4 regions of the Paenibacillus sp. FSL H7-0942 genome follow, and region 2 is predicted to be linked to each of the others. Evidence: predicted binding sites of a transcription regulator. Region 2 holds the regulator's gene; each other region holds the start of a gene.
What was found. Region 2 encodes Rex, which represses fermentation and respiration genes when NADH is low (regulators of the CRP and FNR family bind a similar motif). Its sites were predicted from a motif close to TTGTGAAATATTTCACAA; they were not measured.
Positions count from the first base shown of each region.

Region 1: MHI48_RS15235 (cytochrome ubiquinol oxidase subunit I) is a predicted target of Rex. The motif match lies at 2,759-2,776, and genes of this name have one in related genera.
Region 3: MHI48_RS28855 (cytochrome ubiquinol oxidase subunit I) is a predicted target of Rex. The motif match lies at 2,535-2,552, and genes of this name have one in related genera.
Region 4: nirB (nitrite reductase large subunit NirB) is a predicted target of Rex. The motif match lies at 2,024-2,041, and genes of this name have one in related genera.

Region 1 covers NZ_CP150279.1:3,405,213-3,409,927, reverse strand. Annotated here, with positions in the region: gene cydD (thiol reductant ABC exporter subunit CydD) at 1-289, opposite strand, end outside; gene MHI48_RS15240 (cytochrome d ubiquinol oxidase subunit II) at 304-1,317, opposite strand; gene MHI48_RS15235 (cytochrome ubiquinol oxidase subunit I) at 1,317-2,681, opposite strand; gene MHI48_RS15230 (MFS transporter) at 3,076-4,467, opposite strand; gene MHI48_RS15225 (LysR family transcriptional regulator) at 4,577-4,715, shown strand, end outside.
Region 2 covers NZ_CP150279.1:4,301,926-4,306,640, reverse strand. Annotated here, with positions in the region: gene dinG (ATP-dependent DNA helicase DinG) at 1-1,765, shown strand, start outside; gene MHI48_RS19045 (redox-sensing transcriptional repressor Rex) at 1,988-2,641, shown strand; gene MHI48_RS19040 (amidohydrolase) at 2,628-3,935, shown strand; gene MHI48_RS19035 (hypothetical protein) at 3,973-4,503, shown strand.
Region 3 covers NZ_CP150279.1:6,593,031-6,597,745, forward strand. Annotated here, with positions in the region: gene cydB (cytochrome d ubiquinol oxidase subunit II) at 1-1,053, opposite strand, end outside; gene MHI48_RS28855 (cytochrome ubiquinol oxidase subunit I) at 998-2,413, opposite strand; gene MHI48_RS28860 (tetratricopeptide repeat protein) at 2,796-4,088, shown strand; gene MHI48_RS28865 (glycosyltransferase) at 4,085-4,715, shown strand, end outside.
Region 4 covers NZ_CP150279.1:4,937,339-4,942,053, reverse strand. Annotated here, with positions in the region: gene nirB (nitrite reductase large subunit NirB) at 1-1,934, opposite strand, end outside; gene MHI48_RS21990 (metal-dependent hydrolase) at 2,210-2,917, shown strand; gene MHI48_RS21985 (hypothetical protein) at 3,149-3,469, opposite strand; gene MHI48_RS21980 (M42 family metallopeptidase) at 3,631-4,704, opposite strand.

The DNA.
Region 1 (4,715 bases), 900 kb from region 2:
CTCGCATATTCGTCTTGGCGCGTGCTGCCATATGCAAGCCCACTTTCCCATTGCCATACGACAACAGTGAGCGTACAGCCATAACAACCAGTAATAGGACAAGCAACAGCATCACTGATGAAAAGGAAGCTTTCTCTACAAAGATTCGCTGGACTGCTTCAGCCACCAAAGTGGCCTGGCTTATAATAGCTACACCAAGGGCCAGCGAAATGATCGCAAGGAGAAGTCTGTTTTTTCGTTGTAAAGACATTTGCTGCGAGATCAGATTGGATTTGCCTCTCCTTTTCATTGAACGCTCCTCCTTTATTTTTTCCCTTTCACATAATCCGCATCAAACAGGAACAGTTTGAAGACCAGGATTAGAGAAGGAATTAACAAGCACAGACCACCGATAAACACAACGACGAGTGCAAAGCCCATTGCAGGTGATGTGGCGCTACTCTGAATGGTGATGTATGGATCGAGAATGTAAGGATATTGCCCAATCCCGTAAGCGAAAAAGGCTGTGAGAAATTGCAGCATGATGCATATAAAAGCTAAACCATAACGGCGTCCGTTATATAACAGCCACATGGCAATCATGAAAAACGCAACGGAAAGCGCCAGCAGCCACCATAAATCCATCATATTTTGAAAATGACGCTCATTGTGTTGACCCAAATATATAAATGCAGTCAGCGCGAGAATAATGGTCGGTGTGCTCCAGAACAAAGCATAGTTCCGCATCAGCTTCAATGCCGAATGGTCCTCTGCGCGAGAAGCGTAAAATGTGAGAAATGACCCACTAATGAACAATACGGACACGATGGCTAGTCCAACAATGCTCCACGATAATGGATTCGTAAATAGTGCCCAGTAATCCAGGGAAACGGTATCTCCCTGCTTCAAAATAAAGCCACCTTCAGACAGGGTCAGTGCCACTGACAATGACGCTGGAATAAGTAGACCCGTAGCTCCGTATAAGAACAAATACACGATACTTTTTTTGGAACCATAATTTTCGAAAGCATAGAATGAACCACGAATGGCAAGTAAAATGACGGCAATACTTCCCGGAACAAGTAGCGCGGAGCCATAATAGTAAGCAGTATCCGGAAAGAATCCAACGATGCCAATATAGAAAAAGACAAAAAATACATTGGTGATCTCCCAGACCGGTGATAGATAACGGGAGATCAGACGATTAATCAGGTGATCCTGCTTTGTCAGGCGTGCATAAAAGGCGAAGAAACCTGCTCCAAAATCAATGGAAGCTACAATAAGATAGCCGTACAAGAACAGCCAGAGTACCGAAATACCAATTAATTCATAACTCATTATGCCTGGCCCCCTTTCTCGGCTGATTGATCATGCTTCTCCTTCAACCATTTCTCCATCTCGAGTTCAGCAGGATTGTTATTGAACAACCGTCTCAGTACGACGACACACATAACGCCTAGCAGGATGTAGAGAAGCAAGAAGACGAAAAATAAAATTCTCACACTCGGTGAAGAAGTAGCGGCCTCTTCTACCCGCATATAACCTCGGATGATCCATGGCTGCCGCCCGATCTCTGCATAGAACCAACCCATCTCAACGGCCAGAAAAGCAAGCGGTGCACTCAGTGCAACCATACGAAGCATCCACTTGTTAAACTGATTACGTTTCTTCCAGAATACAAACAGGAAGTACAGACTTGATATAGCAAGCAGAGCGAATCCAATACCAGCCATTAGATCAAATAAATAATGCACAAGTAAGGGCGGGTGTTCATCTGGTGGAAATTCGTTCAGCCCGGTTACCTCGGCGTTAAAGTCTCCAAAGGCAAGGAAACTGAGCAGTTTCGGCAAATGAAGAGCGCCTATAATTTCATGTTCTGCATTCAGCCATCCCAAAAAAATCAAATCCGCGCCGCTTTCCGTCTCGAAATGCCACTCGGCAGCTGCGAGCTTCTCCGGCTGATGCTCAGCCAAAAATTTGGCAGACACATCTCCAGCTAAGGAATTTAATAAACTGAATACCAGCACAACGGCCATCATGAGATTCAAGCCTTTTTTGTGGTAGGCCGACACCCCTTTTCTCAGCATCGCAAAGGCTGCTATTCCTGCCAACAGGGCAGCTCCTGTCAGATAAGCCGAGCTTAATACGTGGAATACTTTGGAGAAGGTCGCCGTATTCAGCATCGCTTGTACGGGGTTCACTGCCATGAATTGACCTGCTTCCATGACAAAACCTTCAGGCTGGTTCATGAATCCGTTCACTGTTGTAATAAAAACAGCAGACATGCCTGCCCCGGCGACAATTGGGATGGTCAGCAACCAGTGGATATATGGATTTTTGAACCGATCCCACGTGTACAGATAAATACCCAGGAATATTGCTTCAAAAAAGAATGCAAATACTTCCATAAATAGTGGCAGTGCAATGACATTCCCGGCCAGCTTCATAAAATTCGGCCATACCAGGGCCAACTGCAGTGATATCGCTGTACCTGTCACAACACCAACAGCCACAGAAATGACAAACCCTCTGGACCACCTCTTTGCCATAAGTATGTAATGGTGATCCTTCTTCCGAATGCCGATGAACTCTGCAATAGCAATCATCAAAGGTACACCGACACCAAGCGTTGCAAAAATCACGTGGAACCCGAGCGTCAAACCAGTCACCAGCCTGCTCCATAAAACCGTATCAATAGCCATTCTTTGTGTTGCCTCCTTTCAAACTCTGTTCAATTTAGAAACATTCAATATCAGATTTGGCCAAGCTCAATGCAGAATTGCGAAAAATTTCACAAAGTTAGGTATGACGATATCTTGCCACACCTATAATGCGTTTACTCCTGTAGGCCCCCGATAATAACAATCATTGGATGCCTATTAAAATCTGATATTGATGCACTTAATGTACTAACCAAGCCTATTAATCAAAATTATTATATCTTTATTTTTACCTAATTCAATCAAAGACACGTCTTCTACCCTAAACGTTCAAGAAAGGATCAACTCTTTCTGACAACTTGGTGAAAATCAAAAAATACACCCAATGGAGCTATTGATTCATTGGGTGTAAACGTGTTATTGCACGGAAGATTCTCTATTTTACTTTCTCCGGACTCACCGCACCTGCCTCGCGACGTACGCTCATGATGATCAGTGATGCAGCTAATACCGTAAGGATGATTCCAAGCATCTGAAATCCTGTCACATTGAATGTATCCCCCATAACAATTCCAATCAATAACGACGATAAAATGGTCCCCAGGTAGCGTGATGTATTAAAAATACCCGATGCGACTCCAATCATTTCTTTCGGTGTGCTTTTAAACAGTGCTGCTTGCATACCGACCGCGTTTAGGCCGTTACTTATGCCAAATAAAGCTAAGGCAACAATGATTATGAAGATTGGAGAAGTTTCATTCATAACAACGATCAATATAGATCCAAATGTCATTAAAGAAGCGGATACGATCAGAGCTGGCCGTGATCCTGATCTGTCAATCCAGCGTCCTGCGATCGGAGCAATAATGACTGAGCATAACCCCAAAGCTAGCATGCTCATTCCTGTATGAACTTCGTTGAGATGACGTACCTGCTTCAAATACGTAGGAACTCCAAAAAAAAGTGCGTAAAACAGGATGTTCACCAGCATGTATTGCACATTCACCCAAGTCATCTCGGGATATGAGGCAAACGTTCGCAGAGGGATAAAAGGCGTGGCTGCTTTTAATTCATGTCGGATGAACATGACGAGTGCGATTAACCCGATCCCCCCTGTCAGCAGATGCCATGTTGAAATATCTCCTGTGGAATTTACTGATAGTAAACCGATGAGCAGAGTCACCAAAGCTACCGTAAACATCAGGATACCTGGTGCGTCAATTAACGCAAGCCATGGCCGAATGGACATGTGACCAGAGATAGACGGAGATTGCTCGTCCTTCGGGATTGTTTTCCAGGCGAACCAAAAACTCACCAAGACAAACGGAATATTAACGAAGAATATGCTGTGCCAGTCCCACCAATGAATCAATACTCCACCAATAAAAGGTCCAATTGCAGCCGCTCCAGAAAGGAATATAGCCAAGGTGGACAAGGCGGAGGCTTGTTTTTCAGTCACGTTCATTCTGACAATCGCCATTCCGACGGCCACCATCATACTTGTGCCAAATGATTGAACAATCCGGAATACGATGAGCCATGAAAAACTGGGAGACCACGGAGCTAACATGGACGATACAAAAACAATAACAAGACCCATGAGGAAGATCTTCCTGCGGCCAAACAAATCACTACACTTGCCCATGACGGGTTGAGCGACAGCACTGGCAATGTAAAATGATAAAATAATCCACGAAACGGCTGTAAAATTAAGTTGATACACTTGTTGTAGCCTGGAGATTGCCACCGAAATCATGGAGGAATTCAACGGATTCAACATAATTCCGAGTCCAACAGCTAACATCAATCCTTTATTTCGAACGTTCATTGGTGCACCTCTCTCTCTTCTGCTGTTATCTTACTTGAACGTATTCATTTATTCCAACGCATTATATGTTATGATTTGATGAACTAGAAGGAATGAAGGAATGGTGTAAATGGAACTTCTTCAACTAAAATATTTCCTGACAGTGGCCCGATGCGAACATGTTACGGAAGCTGCGGGAAAGCTGCATGTCACGCAATCCTCCCTGAGCAAAACGATACAACGATTAGAGGACGACTTGGGAGTCCCTT
Region 2 (4,715 bases):
TGAATTCGCCACACCGAAAGAGGATTATTTCACAGCTGCTCAGATGATCGTCTGGCTTACGCAGACCGAAACCGGAGATGATGAGGAACTTAACCTTAGCGGACGCGGAGGGGACTTCTGGGAGACCGTACAGAGTGAATCCGAATCATGTCTGGGAAGATCCTGTCCATGGTTCCGTAAATGCTTCTACCATCGTGCCAAACATGAAGCAGGGTTGTCTGATATCGTAATCACCAATCACTCCAAATTATTTACGGATGTGAAAGCCGCGCATCAGCTGCTGCCAGCCTATGAGAGTCTTGTGATCGATGAGGCACATCATCTGGAGGATGTCGCTGGTAAACATCTTGGAATGCATATGAAATATTTCACCTTGGTTCATACACTGACCCGCCTATTTAAAGACAGTCGTAATGGTCAGCTACCTATGCTTCGTTCGCAGTTTTCCGGGCATGAAAATTCGGTGCAATGGGGCTCCATGGTGGATCAGATGTTCCCGCTCGCTCTTGAAGTTAAGGAGCTGTGGGATCGTATGAGCGATGCCTTGTTTGGTCTCTTGCCTGAACGAAGTGATGCTTCACCGGGAGAGACGGGGCAATTTTCACTGCGTCTGAAAGCATCTCAGAAACCTGCAAAATGGCAGGAGTTGCAGGATCTGGAGAACCAGATCTATGTGACTCTGGGCGATTTGGTTCGCAAAGGGGACAAATTGCTGCTTGAAGTGAAAGAGGATCAGGATGATTATCAATCGGATAGTCTGATCACGGACATTACAGGATTGCTGAAAGATCTGACCACATTGAAGGAGAATCTACGTTTCTTCATGCGTATGGATGACGCCAAAACGGTGTACTGGATGGAAGCCAGCGGTCAGTTCCGCAGTAAATCTCTTCAGCTGTATGCCGTACCTGTAGATGTCAGTGCCCAACTTAAGGATTTATTTTTTGACAAAAAGAAAAGTGTTGTTCTTACATCGGCAACGCTCTCGGTAGATAAGTCATTCCAGTTCATGATTGAGCAGCTTGGCTTACAAGAAGCCTCTGAGAATAATCGGCTGTTAACGTCGATGCTGCCATCACCTTTCAACTATCGCGATCAGGCACTTCTGGTGATTCCGCGTGATTTCCCGAGTGTGAAGGGAAGTGTGGGTGATGCGCACTTTGTTAATATGCTGGTGCAATCACTTGCAGAGACGGCAATTGCTACGCGTGGACGCATGATGGTTCTGTTTACTTCATACAAGATGTTGCGACAGGTCTATGATCCGCTGAAGGAGGCACTGTCTGGCAACGACATCTCGTTGCTTGGGCAAGGCGTTGACAGTGGAAGTCGTTCCAAATTGACTCGCAGGTTTCAAGATGCCAAAGCAACGGTACTTCTGGGCACAAGTAGCTTCTGGGAGGGTGTAGATATCCCGGGAGAGGCGCTAACCTGTCTCGCTATTGTGCGACTGCCGTTCCAGCCACCGAATCATCCGTTGGTGGAAGCCAAGAGTGAGTTGCTTCAGGAACAGAAGAAAAATCCGTTCATGAAACTGTCCGTGCCACAAGCGGTCATTCGTTTCAAGCAGGGATTTGGCCGATTGGTGCGTACAGCAAAGGACAGAGGAATTGTCATTGTTTATGATACACGGGTAATTGAAGCGTATTATGGTAAATTCTTTTTGTATTCATTACCTGGTCCCAAAATGGAGCATATGCTCACGGAGCAGATGGTTCCACGAATTACCGAGTGGTTGGAAAAACCTGCTAATGAACAAAAATAATGGTTGTTTTGTTCGTTATATCATTGCATGACACTATCGTTTGGCGTTAAACTTTATTAGATATTTCCGTATCCAATTAAAGCAGTTGCACGTAAGAACTTATAACCTAAATTACAAGGAGCATTCTGTATAAAATGTCACGTTTATCTTTGAGTTTTATACAGAATGCTCATCTTTTCATCTATTATTTTTTTATCGTGGCCTTGGTAAGGGGGAGCAAGAATGAAATCGGATAAAATTTCGGAAGCAGTGGTAAGACGTCTGCCTGTTTACTTGCGTTATTTGAACGAGTTGCATCAGCGTGAGGTGGCTACTGTTTCTTCTCAAGAGCTTGGACAGAGGCTGGATCTGAATCCGGCACAAATTCGTAAAGACCTGGCTTACTTCGGTGATTTTGGTCGTAAAGGGATCGGGTATGATGTATCCTATTTGATCGAGAAAATTCGTCACATTCTCAAAATTGATCAGCAAATTAATGTAGCTCTGGTAGGCGCGGGTAACCTCGGACAGGCCTTGTCCAACTACAACGCATATCTGAAAGACAACATGAAGATTGTTGCTGTATTTGATGCATATGGACCGAAGATTGGTAGTCAAATCAACAGTTTGACGGTAAAACCAATGGATGAATTGACGGAAGCGGTTAAAACGGAAAATATCCGCATCGGCATTATCACGGTTCCGGATACGGAAGCCCAAAATGTAGCCGATCAGCTTATTGAATCAGGAATTGAAGCGATCCTTAATTTTGCACCAACCATTCTAAAAACACCGCCGCATATCCGGATTCACCATGCTGACTTTACAACGGATCTGCTTAGTTTGGCCTATTACTTGGAGACTGGAAAGGACGACGAGGAAGATGACAACAAATAGATGGGTAATTCACAACGGCAAATTTGCCGTTAATGAAGGCGGCACAACATGGAACGTGGTCCACGGATACATGGTTGTTGAGGATGACAAGATTGTGCATATTGGTGAGACATTGCCGGATGGAGACAAAAATAGTACCAAAGTGGATGGAAAAGGACTGTTCTTCCTGCCGGGTCTGATCAATACGCATGGTCATGCAGCGATGTCGTTGCTCAGAGGGCACGGAGACGATCTTGCGTTGCAAGTATGGTTGCAGGAAAAAATGTGGCCGATGGAAGCGAAAATGACTTCAGAAGATGTATATTGGGGAACTTCGCTATCGGTGCTTGAAATGTTAAAAGGAGGAACTACAGCTTTCTTGGACATGTACGATCACATGGATCAAGTTGCCAAAGTTGTGGAGCAATCCGGCGTTAGAGCAGCACTGGCACGTGGTGTAATCGGGCTGTGCTCGGAAGAAGAACAATTGCGGAAGCTGGAGGAGTCGGCTGCGTTTGCACGTGAGTGGAATGGACAGGCAGATGGTCGCATTACAACCGTAATCTCGCCACATGCACCATATACATGCCCTCCTGACTACATAGAGAAGCTTGTGCAGGTCGCGAACGACCTAAACCTTCCCCTTCATACACATATGTCGGAAACGCTTCGTGAAGTCGAGCAGAACGTGGCTGATTATGGACTGCGTCCTGTGGCACATCTGGAGAAACTGGGCTTTTTCTCCCGTCCATCCCTGGTTGCACATGCGGTGCATCTGAATGACGAAGAGATTGAAATTTTGGCCCGACATGATGTGGCTGTATCCCATAACCCGGGAAGTAACCTGAAACTCGCTTCCGGTGTTGCGCGGGTACCTGCGTTGCTGAAAGCAGGAGTTACCGTGTCACTCGGAACAGACGGACCGGCAAGCAACAACAACCTGGATATGTTCGAGGAAATGAGACTGGCTGCATTGATCCACAAAGGTGTATCTGGTGACCCAACGGCAGTGCCAGCAGGCGAAGCGTTATTACTTGGAACGTCATACGGTGCCAAATCCATCTTCTTGAACAATACCGGAGCACTCCAGGTCGGCATGAAGGCTGACTTTATCGCCTTGGACATTGAACAGGCACATTTCTATCCACATACAGACCTGATCTCACATACCATCTATTCGGCTTCTGCCAAGGATGTTGAGCACGTATGGGTGGATGGGAAACAAGTGGTGAAACATGGCGAATGTCTGACGCTGGATGAAGAACGCATTTTGCGTGAGTCTCAATTGGCATTTGATGGTCTGCTTGCTCGTTAATTGCAGGACAGCATCATAGGGAAAGGAAGTTCGGCTTTTGAAGAAAAAAAAGAAGTGGATATGGATTTCGCTGCTTGCACTGGTTCTGATTCTGTTTGGACTTCAACGTTATTACGTCCATGTCACGCAGGACCAACGCAAGGAAGAAGCGCTCGCCATACAAGCAGCACAGGAGCAACTGGGCATTACATCCTATGATGAATTGCGCAAGTACATCTGGGGAGACAAAGAAGGCTCTGACAACATCTACTGGACCCTGATCGGCAAAATCAAGGATAACCAGGATGTTATGGTCTGGGTTAAATTCGATGCAAACAATCAACCGGTTAAGGGTGCAAACGCTGTACACAGTGAGCTGCTGCAGAATGGCATGTCCGAAGCGCAGATACGCAATCGCTTCAGTTCTGAAGTTCCTGCCGGTGAGATTAAACGAATCATGCCCGGAGTTGTGAATGGAATATATGTGTGGCAAGTGTATTATAAAGACGGTACGCATAACCACTATCGTTTTTATCGTTTTAGCAACGGAGAACAGGTGGACCTGGTCTACACACTCCCGAACAGCTAGAACAAGATAGAGTGAGATAACTAGAGAATTAAAGAAATGAAAGAACCGGCAGACGGATATCCGACTGAACCGGTTCTTTGTGTTGTCTGTAAACATATTTGATTTAAATAGTTAAAATTAATAATTTATTCATATTTTCGCCTTCGAAATTGTATATACGATGTGATATACTCAGATATGTACTCAAAGTTACATTCAAAAACAAATAATCC
Region 3 (4,715 bases), 2.3 Mb from region 2:
GTACTCCAGGTGGTGCTGCTCGTTCAGACGTTTGCGGAAGATATAATAACTCCAGATCTGATAGCCAAGAACAAACGGTAGCAATGTGCAAGCTACAATGGTCATTACTTTCAATGAATACGCACCCGATGCGGCATTGTATACAGTCAGGTCATATGCCGCCCCAAAGGAACTCACCATCACTCTTGGGAAAAGTCCGATAAAGACCGAGGCAAAGGCAATTGCAATCACTGCCCCTGTCATACCAAAAGCCCAGCCTTCACGCTTCTGACGAACAAAGTATGCCGCAAGTGCAAGCGAAACTGCGCCAAGTACAACCATGATCCAAAGAGCCCAGCCGCGTACGGCGAACACATCGGTCATGAAATACGTCATTAACGCGTAAACAGCGAGCAGTGCAGCCAGCGGCAGCATCAATTTTTGCGCTGTCTTCAAGGCACGCTCTCTGAGATCACCTACTGTTCGTAGTGATGCAAACAGCAATCCATGAACCAGACATAGCAGGGTTACGCTCAAGCCACCAATCACGGTGTACGGATTAACAATATCGAGGACTCCTGCACGCAACTGCATCTCCCCATCAATGGGCAGACCTTTCATCAATGTGGCAAAGACCACGCCGAACAGGAAAGGCAACAGCGCGCTGGAGACAACAATGATGATGTCCCATGTTTTGCGCCAGCGCTGCTGTTTCATTTTACTGCGGAATTCGAAAGCAACTCCGCGGCCAATCAAGGCGAGTAACACCACCACAAGTGGCAGGTAAAAACCACTGAACAACGTGGCATACCAGTGCGGGAAAGCAGCAAACATCGCGCCCCCTGCCGTAATCAGCCATACTTCATTACCATCCCAGAACGGACCGATTGAGTTAATCAGGGTCCGGCGTTCACGATCTGTTTTGGCAATAATGCCTGTAGACATCCCCACACCAAAATCAAAACCTTCCAAAAAGAAGAAACCAACAAACAATACGGCAATCAGCAAAAACCACAACTCACTTAGTGACAACGGAATAACCTCCATCCACGCCGAACGGATCGGCCGATTCATCGTGATCTTCTGGCTTCTCGACCGCAAACGGTCCTGCTTTGATCTCACGTACGAACAGGTATACCATCACGATTCCGAGAACCGTATACGCAGCGGTAAAAGCGATGGTCGAGAACAGGATCATTCCTGCGGATACGTTCGGCGAGACCCCGGCTTCGGTTGTCATATAGCCAAATACTGTCCATGGCTGTCTTCCAACCTCGGTCATAATCCAACCTGACGTATTGGCGATAAACGGCAGGGAGATGGCGAACACCATCAGACGCATAAACCACTTTCCAGCGACCTCTAGCTTCTTACGCATGGCTAGGAATGTACCGTATAGCGCCAATGCAATCATTAAACCACCCGCTGCGATCATAATGCGGAAACTCCAGAATGTTGTCCGTACCGGCGGGATGTAGTCCCCCGGTCCATACGTCTGTTCATACTCAGCTTGAAGCTCCTTCATACCTTTGACACTACCGGAGAACTTGCTGTAGGACAGATAACTGAGCAATCCAGGGATTTTGATCTCACCCGTACTCTCCTGTTTATCCGGGTCAATAAAAGCGACCACCGTCCATGGCGCCGGATCTTCTGTCGTTGTCCATGTGCCCTCACTTGCTGCCATCTTCATCGGCTGTGTCTCCACCAGATATTGCGCCTGGAAGTGACCCGAGAATGCGACGCCGAATGAAGAAACAAGAGCGATAATGATCGCAATATTAAACGATTTGCGGAAAATCTCCACATCCTGCTTTTTCATCAATTTGTAGGCACTGATCCCGGTTACGACGAAGGCCCCTGTCATCAATGCCCCAAAGACTGTATGTGGGAACTCAACGAGAAGCTGACCATTTGTGATGAGTGCAAAAAAATCATTCATCTCGGCTCGACCGTTGTTAATCTCAAACCCAACAGGATGTTGCATAAATGAATTGGCTGCCAGAATCCACAGCGCGGACAGGAATGTGCCGACAAACACCAGCCAGATGCAGGCCAGATGCACTTTTTTGGACAAACGATCCCATCCAAATATCCACAATCCAATAAATGTAGACTCCATAAAAAACGCCAGTAGCGCTTCAATAGCCAGTGGCGCACCGAATACGTCCCCGACAAATCGGGAGTACTCGGACCAGTTCATACCAAACTGGAACTCTTGCAAAATACCTGTGACTACCCCGACGGCAAAGTTAATCAGGAACAGCTTGCCCCAGAACTTGGCCATCGTTTTGTAGATCTCCTTACCCTTAACAACGTACAACGTCTCCATGATTGCAACCAACAGTACAAGACCGATGGATAGCGGGACAAAAAAGAAATGGAAAATCGTTGTAAGTGCATATTGGATACGCGATAACATAATCGGATCCATACCGTTACCCCTTCTTTCTGTTCACTTCGCAGTATGCGTATTTGGCATTGAAGCTGCACCTTCGCTGTCTGTCCGCCAAATACGTTGATGAACGTATTGTGCCAGATTACCTATTTTATACATGTGAGAATTATCACAATCTTCGTCTCTAGAGCAAAAAAAAGTGATCCTGGTCACACAAAAGATAAAATTCAGCCTATTATCACAGCATGCCAACTGCATCTATTCATGGAAGATACTCATGTTTGGGACGGAATGCCCATATGTTAGTCTCAGGCATATCATGCGAAGTACCGTGAGGGCTTTACATATGAAGTGAAAGCATGAAGCACATGCAGAGCGAAGACGCTCCATATTACAGTCAAGGTGAGGTGAACTATTCATGGAAAAACCTGCACCACTACCAGGTGAAGACGCCGAAGCCAGCCTGGATAAGGCCAGTACAACACAGCCCCCTGTCCGGTATGTTCTCTTCCCTCGCAAAGGAGGCTGGTCATCCTTTCCCTATCCCGATATTGCTGCACTGCTGTCGATCGAGGGAGAGGTCTACTATGTCAGCAGCCTGACGCAAACAGAAGATGTACCTCCGGTCATTACCGCCATCTCCCTCCCTGAGGCTGAGCAGCTATTGCTGGAACCTCGCACCGTAGCCGTGGTCGCCCATCCCTACTGGCTAATAGCTACGGCTTCGCTGGAGCCTGAGCTATGTATTGCCCTGCTCCCTGAGCCTGCTGGAAACGAAGCAGAATCTCCGCTATGGGAGAGCAGTATTTCCAAACTGGTCGGCATCGCCGATCTGGTAGGCACATCCTCCGAAACACGTTATATGAAGCTGTTATTCCAAGGCGTACGTGCTATCTGGCTGGGCGGAGAAGACCCTGCACCTGCGGGTACGATGCAAAAGGATGATCTCGAAGTCCCTCTCCGGGACTTCGAACTGCTCTTCTTGCATGCGCTGCGGCAGATCCTGTCAGGCACTCCAGATAGCGTCACCCTGCTTCAATGCAGTGTACGTGCCGACTTCTACCGTCAGCTCCGTGCCAAAGCAGGTGCACATGAGACGATATCCTTTTTGCTGGCAGCCTATGAGTACTTGCTTGAAGATCCGCGGGCCGTCCATTCGTTGCAAGAGGCCTTCACCCATGCGGTCATGAATGGTCGCAGTGATTGTGTGGTCTCCCATTATCGATTCCTGTCTGCCATCCATGCCCGGGCTGGACAGTTGGAGGACGCCCTGCGGGTGTATGGAATTAGTGCAGCAGATGAACAAGAACGGCATCATTATGAACAGTTATGTCGCTGGCTTGAGGCAGGAGAAGATCAACTTGTACGAGCGGAACTACTCCGTATGAACGATGACTACGGAACCGCGCTGCGCATCCTGGACGAACTTGGCGGAGAAACTGCGAGACATTGGAAATTCCGCATCTACCAGGAGACTGGACGTGTGGAAGAAGCACTGGCTCTGGTGCATGCAGTCGATATTCAGGATGATGCCAGTCGCCGGGATTACCAGCAATTATCCGGCAGTGCGCTGGCACTGCGAGGGGAACGACACGGGGCAGTCCGACATTTCCTTGAGACAGCACTGGAGGATGAAGATGCGCTGGCCCGGATTGTCGAGCTGGAGCTGTTGGATCATGCTGTACAGCAATTGCTTGGGGAGGTGCCATGATGCTGGACCCGAAGAAGCGTAGACAACAGTTGAATGGACCAATGGTGCACAGGGATATCCGAACCGAAACCACTTACACGCCAACCGAAACAGTCGATCGAACACATACAGACGCATTGGAAAATGGAGATCACACCCCGGATCATACACAACCAACGCAGGACATCCGAAGCCAAGTGCATCACTGGAATGATTCACAAGGTCAGGCAGAACAGAATGCTGCTGTAACACATGAGGAAACAAGTATATTCAAAGAACCCTTCTCCATTCGTCGGGTTCGCAAAAGCAAAGGCAACAAGCTGACCGCCATGCTCCAGGTTCGCAATGAACGTGGCCGATACCTTGAAGAAGTATTGCATGATCTGAGTGAGTTCGTGGATGAGATCGTCATTGTGGACGATGCCAGCACAGACGGAACACCGGACATATGCAAAGCCTATCCAAAGGTGGTCTGTCTGGAGGTATTGGAGAAACCACTGTTCGCCGAGGAATGGCGACTTCGCAACACCTTGTGGCAAGCGGCTGCGGGAACATGTCCCGACTGGTTGCTCTCGGTTGATGCGGATGAGCTGTACAGCTCAGAGGCCAAGAAAGCCATACGCACTCTGATTAATCAGGAGTATGCGG
Region 4 (4,715 bases), 640 kb from region 2:
CCGAATCGGCAGAATTGGGAGCCGACACATGTTTTGACCGTACGCAGCGATTTGGCGTATGCATAACCTGAAGGCATATCCAGTTCAGCCCAGACTTTGGTCAGATCTTCTTTTTTGACACCAATCAAGTCGAGACGCTGACCGCCAGTCACTTTGACTGCTTTTACATCATATTTGACTGAAACGTCAGCGATGCGTTTGAGGTCCGCTGGTGTAGTCACCCCGCCGTACATCCGAGGTACAACCGTATACGTTCCATCTTTTTGAATATTCGCGTTCATCCGTTCGTTAACAAAACGGGATTCTTTCTCATCTTCGTGTGTGTCTGGTGCAATCATGCCAAGGTAGTAGTTGATCGCCGGACGACATTTGGAACAACCTTCTGGCTGACTCCAACCCAGTACATTCATGACCTCTTTGGTCGTTTGTAATCCTTTTTCACGAATCTCGGCTACAATCTCATCCCGTCCCATGGAAGTACATCCGCAGATGCCCTGTTTAGCCCCAGTACTGAAACTGTCTCCAAGTACATATTGCAGAATCTGTTCCACAACCGGTTTACACCCACCACAAGAGCGTGTTGCACCGGTACAGGCTTTGATTTCATCAACAGTGGTAAGGCCCTGGTTTGTAATTACATCAACAATGGCTCCTTTGGTTACCCCGTTACATCCACAGACGATTTCGTCCTCGGGCATCGTTTCAACAGAGGTTGCTTTCTTATGACCGCCGCAGCCTGTACCCATGAGTGAACCATACAATTCTTCGGTCATTTCGGTTTGATTTTTAATCAGTTTCTGCAATTCGGCAGAATCCGTAATGTCACCGAAGAGAACAGCGCCGACCATTTTATTATCACGAAGCAGAATTTTTTTGTAGGTCCGTTTCCAGTCATCTTTGTGCGAAATGACGGTGTGCTCGGGGCTGTCGATGAATTCACCAGTTGAAAACACGTCCACACCCGAAATTTTCAATTTCGTGGATACAACTGAACCTTCATAAGGAGCGGTCTCCACACCGCAGATATGTTTCGCCAGAATCATACCTTGTTCAAACAATGGGGCAACGAGGCCGTAACATACCCCGCGGTGCTCTGTACATTCCCCGACCGAATACACATTCTCAAGTGAAGTCTGCATATAGTCATTCACGACAATACCCCGGTTCACTTCCATACCGCTTTCGCGGGCTACAGCCGTATTGGGTTTGATGCCTACAGCCATGACCACAAAATCAACATTCAGAACCGTATCATCTGCAAAACGTATCCCTTCAACGCGTTCGCCGCCCAGCAGTTCGGAAGTCTGCGCACCCATCTTGAACCGGATACCCTGACGTTCGAGTTCTGCCTTCAACATGGATGAAGCTTGCGGATCAAGCTGACGCTCCATCAGATCTTCCATCAGATGCACTACGGTAACTTCCATGCCAAGTTGTACCAACCCTTTGGCAGCTTCAAGGCCTAGCAGTCCGCCCCCGATAACGGCCGCTCTTTTATACTGCTTAGCAGCTTTCAGCATGACATTGCAATCGGCGATATCGCGAAAACCAACAACACCCTCTTTGTCATGTCCCGGTACGGGGAGAATGAAGGAGTTGGAGCCTGTTGCAATGATGATTTTGTCATAAGGAACGCGAGTTCCATCTTCAGTCACAACTTCGTGTGTCTCGGCATCGATTCGTGTAACCGTTGTGCCTGTGTGCAGCGTAATGCCGTAATCTTCATACCAGTGAAGGTCGTTCAGCACGATATCGTCCAGTGTTTTGCTTCCTTCCAGTACATAAGACAACATAATGCGGTTGTAGTTAGGATAGGGCTCTGTGCCAAAAACGGTAATATCAAATCGCGTAGTTAATTTTAAAATTTGCTCAACGGTACTAATTCCTGCCATTCCGTTACCTATGATAACGAGTTTCTCTTTTTTTTCGTTCATGTGTGTATGCCTCCTTGGATAGACGCTGTACATTACCAACAATTTTAGTGGTTTATATTTGAAATTATACAAGTAGTTGACGATAGTTTATGTGATTTAATTCACTAATAAAGATAGAAGAGTCATAAATATAATAGTGTGAGCCCCATCACAGAAAGTTATATTTATTTTCATACAAATAAGAAATGCGAACTATTGTTCTTATTTTGTTTTCGTTGTAAAATCGGAACTGGGCCGTATTGTTCCCGATTTCTTCGAAAGGACGTTTTTGCATCATGATGGGAAGATCCCACCTTATTATCGGGACAGGCGTGTCGCTTTCTGTTCTGCAGTTGGCCGGTATGCCAGTGACCGCGCCAGCAGTTACGGTTGCTCTGATTGGTTCTTTATTGCCTGACATTGATGAGCCTAATTCGCTGCTGGTATCCAGAGCCTTGCCTAACAGTCTGATCAGGTTGTTACAGACGATTCTGTTGCCCACAGCTGTATTTGTGTACTTCTATGTTCATGCCAAACCATGGAACCTGTTGCTTGCGATCCTCATTGCGCTTGTGTCATTCCTGCCTTCGCGTTCGCTTCGCAAAGTGTTGATGTTTGCGATTGGACTTGGGCTGGTTTTCTATGGTCACGCGTTCGCACCGTGGAACTTGATTGCAGGCAGTTTGTTAATGCTCTGCACCACACTGACTCATAGGGGACTGACACATACCCTGTACGGAACCGCAATATGGGCGGGCTTGTTGTACAGCACGACCCAGCAGCAGGGACCGGAGATCTGGGTAGCGGGAGGCACGGCATATGCGATGCATCTATTGGCCGATTCACTAACCAATCGGGGTATTCGTCCGTTACCACCGCTCAAGTGGCGCATACGGGTGAATCTGATGAGTACAGGGACCAAGCGTGGGGCCGTTGTAGAGAATGTCTGCATTGTGCTTACTCTTATTCTGGCCTGGATTGCATTCTCACCGCTATTTCTATAGCCATCCAAAAACGCCAGCCCGCATATTGTGGGCTGGCGTTTACAGGTATGCATTTCATAATGAATAAATCGTAATAACTTAGCCAATTCAGGATTGAGAAGGAGAATCAGTCAGGTCGTCAATATCGGAAGAACCAAATACAAATAAAACAACAAGAATGACAATGATCAGTAGTTCAGCGAACCCATTTCCGTCAAAGTCAGACATCACTTCAACCTCATTTCTTGGCGTTTAGGAATTGATTCTCTGTTGGAAAGCCCGTATAACGTCATTCAACGTCATATCGCCACCGATCTCATCGAGGAATTGCACCAGTTTGTCTTGATTCGATGGTGTAATATTTTGTAGCGATTTATACTGCCCAACCAGTTCAACGACCAGTGTAGCTTCTCGAAACAACGTGACCGCATCCACTCTTAACTTCCCACTGACCAGTAATGCTGCAACGATAAGTTCCAGATTTCTTCCTTTAAGGTTGCCATTGAGAAGGGTGTTTGCGGCATTTGTTTTTTTGGAACCTTTATTCGATTTTCCATTCCTTCTCACTGCCATAACAGGTCCCCCGCTGCTTGGTGTTTAATTCATCTTCCGTTATTGTATCTTATGTGTAATTCCCTATAATGTTCGGCCTATTAATCTACGTGTCCAACTGATATAGTTGTGGATATAAAAAAGAGACCTCCCAATATAGTTAGGAGGTCTCTTGTCAATTGTTACGCGTTATTAATTATGGTATTCATCGTTGTTCGATCCAGACCTTTGACCAGCTTTACAATCAGCTCTTTGGCCGCATCGTAGTCGTCCGTATGAATGATGGAAGATGAGGTATGGATATAACGTGCGCAGATACCAATAACTGTTGATGGTACACCAATTCCACTCAAGTGTACTTGACCTGCATCGGTACCACCTGGTGAGATGAAATACTGCATTTTGATCTGATTGGATGAAGCCGTATCTTGAACATATTCCACCATTCCGCGATGGGTGAACATACCCGGGTCAAAAATACGAAGCAATGCGCCTTCTCCGATATGTCCAAACGACTGTTTGTCACCTGTCATATCATTTGCCGCGCTACAGTCAAGTGCAAAGAAGATATCAGGCTGAATCAGATTGGCCGCCGTACGTGCACCGCGAAGCCCCAGCTCTTCCTGAACCGTTGCACCAGCATAAAGCGTGTTAGGCAGTTTTTCCTTGTGCAGCGCTTCAACCAGTTCAAGTGCAAGTCCTACGCCGTAACGATTATCCCACGCTTTGGCCATAATTTTTTTCGGGTTCGCCATAGGCGTAAATTCACAGATCGGCACGATCTGCATCCCTGGATGAATGCCCCAGGATTCTGCTTCCGCACGGTTGTCTGCTCCAATATCGAGATACATGGAATTCAGATCCACAGGTTTGTTCCGTTGGGACTCGTCCAGCAAGTGAGCAGGTGTAGAACCTACAACTCCGGTAATCCGACGATCAGGTGTGATGATTTCCAATCGTTGAGACAGTACAGCCTGACTCCACCATCCACCCAGTGGACGGAACTTGATCATACCTGTTTCGGTAATGCCAGTAGTCATGAAACCCACTTCGTCAAAGTGTCCGGCTACCATAACTTTGGGACCGGATTCCTCCCCGCGTAATACACCAAATAGACTCCCCAGGCGATCCTGGACGAACTCATCGGTATAAGCGGAAAGCTTATCTTTCATCCAGCCGCGAAGCTCACGTTCAAAACCGGATGCGGAAGGAAATTCCGTCAACGTACGGAACATATCCATCGTTTTTTCATTCATGTGTCAACAAC